DNA from 3 places in the Actinomadura sp. NPDC049382 genome. Region 3 is predicted to be linked to each of the others. Evidence: predicted binding sites of a transcription regulator. Region 3 holds the regulator's gene; each other region holds the start of a gene.
What was found. The regulator HrcA, encoded in region 3, represses chaperone genes, less so after heat shock. The targets are predictions, from matches to a motif close to TTGGCACTCTCNNNNNGAGAGTGCCAA.

Region 1 (3,274 bases), on a different contig from region 3:
GGACGCCCCGGGCGTCCTCGACATGGACGATTCGGCGGCCGTCGCTGCCGCCGAGGGCCGTCCTGACCGCCTGCCGGAGCAGCGACACATCGCGCTCCTCCGCCGCGGCGAGCAGCCTCCCGCGGCCGTCGGAGACCTTGTACCGGGAGCGGGCCGCCGGCGCGCCGCGCGGCTGGTCGATGCGCAGCACCGGGGAGTTGAACAGGTCGGTCATGCGCCCGAATGATGGCAGCACCACCGCGGCTCGCGGAACCGGTGACGCACCGCCTCCCGCCCTCGTCCGGCGTGATGGTCCGCCGGACGGCGGGCGCACAAAAGGGGCGGCCCGCGGGGCCGCCCCTCTCATGTCGCGTCGGTTACGCGTCGCCGATCAGAAGTCCATGCCGCCGGCGTCGGGCATGCCGCCCGCCGGGGCCGGGTTCTTCTCGGGCTTCTCGGCGATGACGGCCTCGGTGGTCAGGAACAGCGCGGCGATCGACGAGGCGTTCTGCAGCGCGGACCGGGTCACCTTGGCCGGGTCGAGGATGCCCGACTCGAACATGTTGACGTACTCGCCGGTGGCGGCGTTCAGGCCCTCACCCGGGGTGAGGTTGCGGACCCGCTCCACCACGACGCCGCCCTCGAGGCCGGCGTTCACGGCGATCTGCTTCAGCGGCTCCTCCAGAGCGCGCTTGACGATGTTGGCACCGGTGGCCTCGTCGCCCGCGAGCTCCAGCTTGTCGAACGCCTTGGTGCCGGCCTGCAGCAGCGCGACGCCACCGCCGGGGACGATGCCCTCCTCGACCGCGGCCTTGGCGTTGCGGACGGCGTCCTCGATGCGGTGCTTGCGCTCCTTGAGCTCGACCTCCGTCGCGGCGCCGGCCTTGATGACCGCGACACCGCCCGCGAGCTTGGCCAGGCGCTCCTGGAGCTTCTCGCGGTCGTAGTCGGAGTCGGTGTTGTCGATCTCGGTGCGGATCTGGTTGACCCGGCCCGCGATCTCGTTGGCGTCACCGGCGCCGTCCACGATGGTGGTCTCGTCCTTGGTGATGACGACCTTGCGGGCGCGGCCCAGCATGTCGGTCGTGGTGTTCTCGAGCTTGAGACCCACGTCCTCGCTGATGACCTGGCCGCCGGTCAGCGTGGCGATGTCGCCCAGCATGGCCTTGCGGCGGTCGCCGAAGCCCGGGGCCTTCACGGCCACGGACTTGAAGATCCCGCGGATCTTGTTGACGACCAGGGTGGCCAGGGCCTCGCCCTCGACGTCCTCCGCGATGATCAGCAGCGGCTTGCCGGACTGCATGACGCCCTCGAGGACGGGCAGCAGGTCCTTGTTGGCCGACGCCTTGCCCTGAACGATCAGGATGTACGGGTCCTCGAGGACCGCCTCCATCCGCTCGGGGTCGGTCACGAAGTAGTGCGAGATGTAGCCCTTGTCGAAGCGCATCCCCTCGGTGAGCTCGAGCTCCAGACCGAAGGTCTGGCTCTCCTCGACCGTGATGACGCCTTCCTTGCCGACCTTGTCCATCGCCTCGGCGATCATCTCGCCGATCTGCGGGTCGCCCGCGGAGATGGACGCCGTGGAGGCGATCTGCTCCTTGGTCTCCACATCCTTGGCCAGCTTGGACAGCTCCTCGCTGACCCGCTCGACCGCGGCCTCGATGCCCCGCTTCAGCGACATCGGGTTCGCGCCCGCCGCCACGTTCCGCAGACCCTCGCGCACCAGCGCCTGGGCCAGCACGGTCGCGGTGGTGGTGCCGTCACCCGCGACGTCGTCGGTCTTCTTGGCGACCTCCTTGACGAGCTCCGCGCCGATCTTCTCCCACGCGTCCTCGAGCTCGATCTCCTTGGCGATCGACACACCGTCGTTGGTGATCGTGGGGGCGCCCCACTTCTTCTCCAGCACGACGTTGCGACCCTTCGGACCAAGGGTCACCTTTACGGCATCGGCCAGCTGGTTCATGCCGCGCTCGAGACCGCGACGGGCCTCCTCGTCGAACGCGATCATCTTTGCAGCCATAGGCTCCAGTCCTCCCGGAACAAGGTGGCTTAGACGGATCGAGCCGACGCCCGCGACGGACGGCCCCCGCCGACGACTTCCATTCCGCCGCCGGACTGAGGCCTCATCGCCCCGACCCAGACTGTGAAGCTGTCACTCTCCACAGCAGAGTGCCAACCGTTTGTTTAGCACTCTACCCTGCCGAGTGCAAGCGCCACACATCCTCGCCGGGGGAAGGTTCACCTACCCGTCCAGACCCGTTCTCACCTGCGACGGAATCCCTTCCGGGAGTCTCGCGGGTGTGTCGCCGCGCTCCTCTGAACGTGCTCGTCCAGCGGCAACGACGTCCTGTTCCGCGTGTTCGGCAGCGGAGGTGGGAGGGGTCCAGGCCGCTACCGGACGCGCCGGCGGCCGCGCCGCGACGGTCAGGAGCGGCGCCGCGAGGAACTCGACCCTCGCTTGATGCGAGCGGCCCGCCGCTCGGACAGGTGGCGGAGGAGCAGGCGAAGCACCACCAACGCCGCTTCGCGTCGCTCAGGCGTCCTCGACCACACCGCCGGGACGATGACGACGGCGATGAGAGTGAAGAGGATCAGAGCGACAAGACACGCCCCGAACCCGGGGAGAAGCGCGATGTTTCCGAAATTATTCTGGGCCTCGCCCATGAAGACCTCCGGGCAGCAGAAAAGCAGCTCCGAAGGTCTCTCCCGCCGTGCGAACGCCACGGCCGAACGGCCCGGTCCGCCATGGACGGACGTGATGACGGGCTCGCCACTATGGGGATACTCCCCTTCCGAGGGGTAAGCCTAGCCCGTCCCCTCTGGCCGTGACCCGGGTGGCACGGAACAGTCACGGAACGGACAGCCTCGTGGGCCGAGAGAACGCGCCTGCGGCGACGCCTGCCCGGTCAATCTGGTCGCATTGAGAAGGGCCAGTAGATGGGTTTCTGGCGGCGCTTCAGAGCGAGCCGTGATCCGGATTAGAGGGCGATGGGACGGTAGGCGAGGATCTCGTCGGCGATCTGTTCGGGGTCGTCGAGGTCCGGTGTGTGGAGGACCAGGTCGCCCCAGTTGGGGTGGGTGACGCTGGCGTCCAGGACGCGTGAGTAGTAGTCGGTCTCCGGGTCGGCGGACTGGATCCTGCGGACGATCTCGGCGAGTTCGGCGCGGGTGATGTCGGCGACGCGCGGATATGCCGGGCGCGCCGCTTCGAGGGCGAACTCGTCGAGGGTGCGCCAGTCGAGGTAATCCGTGAAGTCGTGGGCGGCGTAGTTGTGCCCGGTGGCCCGGTTGAAAT
Region 2 (3,274 bases), on a different contig from region 3:
AGCCCCAGGGCGAAGACGGCGCTGAGTACCGGGACGATCCACAGAAGAGGGCTGCGGTAGATGAAGAGCAGCAGGACGATGACGACGGCGCCCGCGGCCATGAGCAGGAAGCCGTCGAGGCTGTTGAAGACCTTGAACATGTCGGCGCCGCTGCCGGCGGGGCCGGTGACGTGGGCGGTCAGCCCGGGAGGCCCGCGCTTGGCGATGTCGCGCGCCTCGTCGACGGCGGCGGTGATGTCCACGTCCGTGAGGGGCACGAGAGTCTGCAGCGCTTTGCCGTCCTGGGACGGGAACGGCCCCGCCACCTTCTGGGCGCCCGGGAGCTTCTGCAGCGCGCCCACGTCCGCGGCGGCTTTGGCGCGGTCGGCCGCGGTGATCCCGCCGGACCGCTCGTAGACGATGACGGCGGGCATCGTCTCGTCCTTGCGGAACTGCTCCTCCAGCTCGACGACCTGGGTCGACTCGGCGCCCGCGGGGAGCCAGGCGGCCGCGTCGTTCTCCTCGACGTCGCCGAGCTTGCCGGCGAGCGGGCCGAGGGCCATCAGCAGGACGATCCACAGGGCCAGGACGGCCCATTTGGTGCGCCGTCCGGCGATCAGTCCGGCGAGCCGGTGGGACGGGGGTCTGGGGGGAGCCGGGCTCGGTGCGCTCATGTTCCTCTCCTGGGGCACTGAAAGACGAGATATGTCGCGATGACTCAGAATGTCTCGCTCCCCGAGAGATGTCAAGTACTATCTCGAAATCCCCGAGGACGGTGCGGCGGGAACGGAGACCAGAGCGGACCGAAGCGGGCCGGAGTCGGCCGGAGCGCCGGGGCGGGCCGTTCCCTACTCCTCATCGTCGCGAGGAGGCGTGCCGTGCGCGTCCGGCGCGAGAAGGGAACTCCGCTACCCCGCGCGGGGCATGAGAAGGGCGCCGGCTACCTCTTGAGATGTAGCCGGCGCCCGGGAACGCCGAAGGCCCGGCGGATCCGCAGGGGTTCCGCCGGGTCGGGCGTAAAGGAGTCCTAGGAGGTCAGGCGACCTTTTCGGACGACGAGGACTTGCTGGACGACGAGGAGTCGCCGCCGGACGACGCCGACGCGCCGGAGGACGACGAGGACGAGCCCGCCGAGCCGGAGTCGCCCGAGGAGCCGTTGGCGGAGCCGCCCGACGAGCCGTTGGACGAGGCGCTCGACGACGAGCCCGCGGTCGAGGACGACTTGCCGGAGCCGCGGCTGTCGGTGCGGTAGAAGCCCGACCCCTTGAAGATGATTCCCGCCGCGGAGAAGACCTTGCGGAGCTTGCCGGTGCACGCCGGGCATTCGGTCAGCGCGTCGTCGCTGAACTTCTGCACGACCTCCAGAGGCTCGCCGCACTCGGTGCAAACGTACTGATACGTCGGCACGGTTCCTCCTAGCTGACTCAGCCCGGCGGAGTCCGGACTGGCACTCACTCTGAACGACTGCTAATGGTACCCATGCGTGGAACAGGATTCGCCCCCGGCCTGTTCCCAGGCCGGTCACGAATCCGTCCCTCGAAGCCCCGTACCTCAGACCTGCGGGTTCGTCCCAAGGCGGGCCGCGGGCGGGCCGTGGGCGGGCGCATCAGGTGCCGGTCTCGCCGAACCAGCCCGCCAGCTTGCCCTTGCGGCTGACCGCGCGCAGCCGCCGCTCCGCCGCTTCGCGCACGGAGTCGGTGGTCACGACCAGGAGGGTGTCACCGGACTGCAAGGGCGTGGTGGGTTCGGGGACGAAGCTCGACCCTTCCCGCACGATGAGGGTGACGGACGCGCCCGGCGGCAGCCGCAGCTCGAAGATCTCCACGCCGCTCAGCATCGAGTCGGCGGGGATCCGGACCTCCAGCAGGTCGGCGTGCAGCTCCTCCAGCGGCGCGGCCTCCACGTCCAGCTCGCGGGTCTGCTCGTCGCCGGACAGCCGGCACCAGCGCGCGACGAGCGGCAGCGTCGGCCCCTGGAGCAGGGTGAACAGGACGACGATGTTGAAGACGATCGCGAACAGCCGGTCGGCGTTCGGGATGTCGGCGACCATCGGGATGGTGGCGAGGACGATCGGCACGGCGCCGCGCAGCCCGGCCCAGGAGGTGAAGATCTTCTCGCCCCAGGTCAGCTTGAACCCGACCGTGGACAGCACGACCGATACCGGACGGGCGATCAGCAGCAGCACGAACCCGATGATCAGCGCGGGCAGGATCTGGCCGGGGAGGTCGCCGGGGTCGGCCAGCAGCCCGAGCATCACGAACAGCCCGATCTGGGCGAGCCATCCGACGCCCTCGGCGAAGCCGCGGGTGGCGGGACGGTGCGGAAGCCGCGAGTTCCCGAGCACCAGCGCGCTCACGTAGACGGCGAGGAACCCGCTCGCGTGCAGCAGCGACGCCATGCCGTAGGAGCCGACGGCCAGCGACATCACCGCGATGGGGTAGAGGCCGGACGCGGGCAGCGCGATGCGGCGCAGCCCCTGCGCGCCGAGCCAGCCGATCGCGATGCCGATGACGGCGCCCGCGACCAGTTCGTACACCATCACGCCGAACAGTTCGGCCAGGTTGGGGGCGGCGCTGTGGGCGCTGAGGGTGACCACGATGATGACGACGGGGGCGTCGTTGAAGCCGGACTCGCCCTCCAGCAGGCCCATCAGCCGCGAGGGCAGGGGCAATCGGCGCAGCACGGAGAACACGGCCGCGGCGTCGGTCGGCGCGAGCACGGCGCCGAGCAGGAACGCGGGGCGCCAGTCCATTCCGATCAGCCAGATGGCGGCGGCCGCCACGATGCCGATGCTGATCAGGGTGCCGATGATGGACACGCTGACCGCGGCGGGCACCGACGGCCGCATGCGCCGCCAGTCGGTGGTGATGCCGCCTTCCGCGAGGATCAGGACGAGGGCGGCGAGCCCGAGCGTCTCGGCGAGTTCGGCGTCGTCGAAGCGGATGTGGAGGGGACCGGACTCGCCGATGAAGAGGCCGAGGGCCATGTACGCCAGCAGGGTCGGGAGTCCCGCCTTGTGGGACAGCCTGACCGCGATGATGGCGCAGAGTACGAGCGCGGCCCCGAGGAGTAGCCAGATGTCGAGATGCACATCCCGCCCTTCGGGGTCGTCAAAGTTGAACGTTTAGCAATCCTACAGATTCAACGGTCGATCGCGCATTTCCGGTTGAGCATCGGCATGTCGGAAACGCCGCCGAACGCCGTATGGCCTGCGGTTTTACCCTGAACGCGATGTTTCGCACGTCCCGCTCCGCACGTCCCCGTACCGGCTCCGACAGCGCGTCCCCGCTCCAGA
Region 3 (3,274 bases):
CCGCCGTCATCGGGATCTCGACCGTGCAGTGCAGGTCGTCGCCCTCCCGCTCGAAGATCGGGTGCGGCTTCTCCACGATCTCCAGGAACAGGTCGCCGGGCGGGCCGCCGCCCGGGCCGACCTCGCCCTCGCCGGCGAGCTGGATGTGGATGCCGTTCTCCACCCCGGCCGGGATCTTCACCTTGACGGTGCGCCGGGTGCGGACCCGGCCGTCCCCCGAGCACTCGGTGCACGGGTTGCGGATCACCGACCCGAACCCGCCGCACGCCGGGCACGGCCGCGCCGTCATGACCTGGCCGAGGAACGAGCGCTGGACCTGCTGCACCTCGCCGCGGCCATGGCAGGTCTCGCACGTCTCCGGGTGGGTGCCCGGCGCGCAGCCGGACCCGTCGCAGGTGGCGCAGGCCACCGCGGTGTCGATGGACAGCTCGCGGGTCGTGCCGAACGCGGTCTCGGCGAGGTCGAGCTCGACCCGCAGCGTCGCGTTGCGGCCGCGCCGCGCCCGCGACCGCGGGCCGCGCTGGGTGGCCGTCCCGAAGAAGGCGTCCATGATGTCGCTGAACGGGAACCCGGCCCCGCCGAACCCGCCGGCCCCCGCGCCCGCCCCGGACGCGAACGGGTCCGCGCCGAGGTCGTACATCTCCCGCTTCTTGGGGTCGGAGAGCACCTCGTACGCCTGGGTGATCTCCTTGAACTTCTCCTGGGTCTCCGGATCCGGGTTGACGTCCGGGTGAAGCTCCCGCGCCAGCCGGCGGTAGGCCTTCTTCACCTCGTCGGCGCTGGCGTCGCGCCGGACCCCCAGGGTCGCGTAGTAGTCGTTCGCCACCTTACGACCCCGCCAGGATCTGTCCCACGTAGCGTGCCACTGCCCGTACCGCTCCCATCGTGCTGGGGTAATCCATGCGTGTAGGCCCGAGTACTCCGAGCCTGGCCAAGGTGAGGTCGCCGACCCCGTAGTCCGCGGCGACCACCGAGGTCGATCGGAGCCCCAGGTCGGGGTTCTCGGTGCCGATCCGCACCGTAACTGTAGAGGAGTCGCCGGTCTCGCCGAGCAGCCTCATCAGCACCACCTGCTCCTCCAGCGCCACCAGGACCTCCCGCAGGCTCTGCGAGAAGTCGACGGCGGCGAGGTTGGCCGCCCCGGCGAAAACGATCTTCTCCTCGTGCTTCTCGACGAGCGTCTCCAGCAGCACCGACAGCACCGCCGCCGCGACCGGCCGCTCGTCCGGCCCCACCTTCTCCGGAAGGTCGGCGACGGCCGTCGGCACGTCGCCGAGGCCGAGCCCGTCCAGGCACGTGTTGAGCAACGCCCGCAGGTGCCCGATCGATTCCTCGGAGATCGCGCCCGGCGTCTCGATGACCCGCTGCTCCACCCGCCCGGTGTTGGTGATCAGGACGAGCAGCAGCCGCCCCTCGGCGACCGGGACCAGCTCGACGTGCCGCACCGACGAGCGGGTCAGCGACGGGTACTGCACGACGGCGACCTGCCGGGTGAGCTGCGCGAGCAGCCGCACCGTGCGGCTGACCACGTCGTCCAGGTCGTAGGCGCCGGACAGGAACGTCTCGATCGCGCGCCGCTCGGCGACCGACAGCGGCTTGATCGTCGACAGCCGGTCGACGAACAGCCGGTAGCCCTTGTCGGTCGGGACGCGCCCGGCGCTCGTGTGCGGCTGGGTGATGTAGCCCTGCTCCTCCAGCACCGCCATGTCGTTGCGGATGGTCGCGGGCGACACACCGAGGTTGTGCCGGTCCGCCAGGGCCTTCGACCCCACCGGCTCGTTGGTGGAGACGAAGTCCTCGACGATGGCGCGCAGGACGGCGAGCTTGCGGTCGTCCAGCACGGCGTCACCTCCCTCGTCCGGTCGGCCGTTCCGCTGGCACTCCATACTCTAGAGTGCCAATTGTACGGCCCCGCACCCCCGATCGGAGTGCCCGCGCACTCCCCGCACGGCGGCGCGATCCTATCCGTATCGGACGCGGGCGCCACGCCGAGGGACGAGGGGCGACGCCGCCCGGCCCTCCCGCCGGGTTAATGTGCGGACCCGTGCGCAGTAAGGACTACGGAAACGACGTGCTCGCCGGCGACTGGCGCAGGCCGCGCAAGGGACAGATCCCGGAGGTCCCGGCCGAGCCGGGGCTCGTCGCCGAGGACCCCGGCAGCGGCTTCTGCGGCGCGGTCGTCGGCTGCGACAAGTTCGGCGTCACGCTGGAGGACCGGTTCGGCAAGCGGCGCGTGTTCCCGCTGGCGAAGGCGGGCTTCCTGATCGACGGCAAGCCGGTCACCCTGGTCAGGCCCGCCGCGGCGCCCAAGGGGCCGGCGCGGTCGGCGTCCGGCTCGATCGCCGTCCAGGGGCTGCGCGCCCAGGTCGCCAAGGAGAGCCGCATCTACGTGGAGGGCGTCCACGACGCCGAGCTGGTCGAGAAGATCTGGGGCCACGACCTGCGCGTCGAAGGCGTCGTCGTGGAGTACCTCGAAGGCGTCGACGACCTGCCCGCGATCGTCGAGGAGTTCGGCCCGGACGCCGACCGCCGCCTCGGCGTCCTGGTCGACCACCTGGTGGAGGGCTCCAAGGAGTCCCGGATCGCCGCGCGGGTGTCGTCCCCGCACGTCCTGATCACCGGCCACCCGTTCATCGACATCTGGGAGGCGGTGAAGCCCGCCGCCGTCGGCATCCGCGCCTGGCCCCGCATCCCCCGCGGCATCCCGTGGAAGGAGGGCGTCATCGCCGAACTCGGCTGGGGCGACGACACCGGCGCCGCCTGGAAGCGGATCCTGAACTCGGTCAACAGCTACACCGACCTGGAACCCGCCCTTCTGGGCCGGGTGGAGGAACTGATCGACTTCGTGACTGTGTGACCCAGGGGGGCGACCCCCTGGAACCCCCGTTGCGAGCCGGTCGATCCTCACGCCACGGTTCTGGTTCTTGTGACCGTGCGGGGTCTCCTCGTGGCGCTGCGGTCGACCGGCTCGGCGGGCAGGCCCGCTGCGCTCGCCGGCGCTCGCTCCGCGTGCCTGCCCGTGGTCGGTGGCCGGGGTTCGCTGCTAGGTGAGGTCGCGGACTACGGCGTCGGCCAGGAGGCGGCCCTTGAGGGTCAGGACGGCTCGGCCCTCTGTGTAGGGGGCCGCTTCTAGCAGGCCCTCGTCGATCGCTCTGCGGATGGCCTTGTCGTCCAGGAGGGTCGTGGGGCAGCCCTGGGCGAGGCGTAGTTCGAGCATGACGCGCTCGATGTGGCGGTCGTCGTCGGTGAGGATCTCCCTGGCATGGGCCGGGGT

Region 1: groL (chaperonin GroEL) is a predicted target of HrcA. The motif match lies at 2,129-2,155, and genes of this name have one in related genera.
Region 2: AB0K34_RS20285 (FmdB family zinc ribbon protein) is a predicted target of HrcA. The motif match lies at 1,424-1,450, and genes of this name have one in related genera.

What each region holds. Positions count from the first base shown of each region.
Region 1 is NZ_JBFARO010000012.1:128,463-131,736, reverse strand. It holds gene AB0K34_RS11290 (phospholipid scramblase-related protein) at 1-214, opposite strand, end outside; gene groL (chaperonin GroEL) at 371-1,999, opposite strand; gene AB0K34_RS11280 (hypothetical protein) at 2,404-2,643, opposite strand; gene AB0K34_RS11275 (hypothetical protein) at 2,958-3,274, opposite strand, start outside.
Region 2 is NZ_JBFARO010000031.1:16,933-20,206, forward strand. It holds gene AB0K34_RS20280 (MMPL family transporter) at 1-653, opposite strand, end outside; gene AB0K34_RS20285 (FmdB family zinc ribbon protein) at 1,015-1,386, opposite strand; gene AB0K34_RS20290 (potassium/proton antiporter) at 1,586-3,070, opposite strand.
Region 3 is NZ_JBFARO010000013.1:88,953-92,226, reverse strand. It holds gene dnaJ (molecular chaperone DnaJ) at 1-826, opposite strand, end outside; gene hrcA (heat-inducible transcriptional repressor HrcA) at 828-1,841, opposite strand; gene AB0K34_RS11675 (DUF3097 domain-containing protein) at 2,045-2,857, shown strand; gene hemW (radical SAM family heme chaperone HemW) at 3,044-3,274, opposite strand, start outside.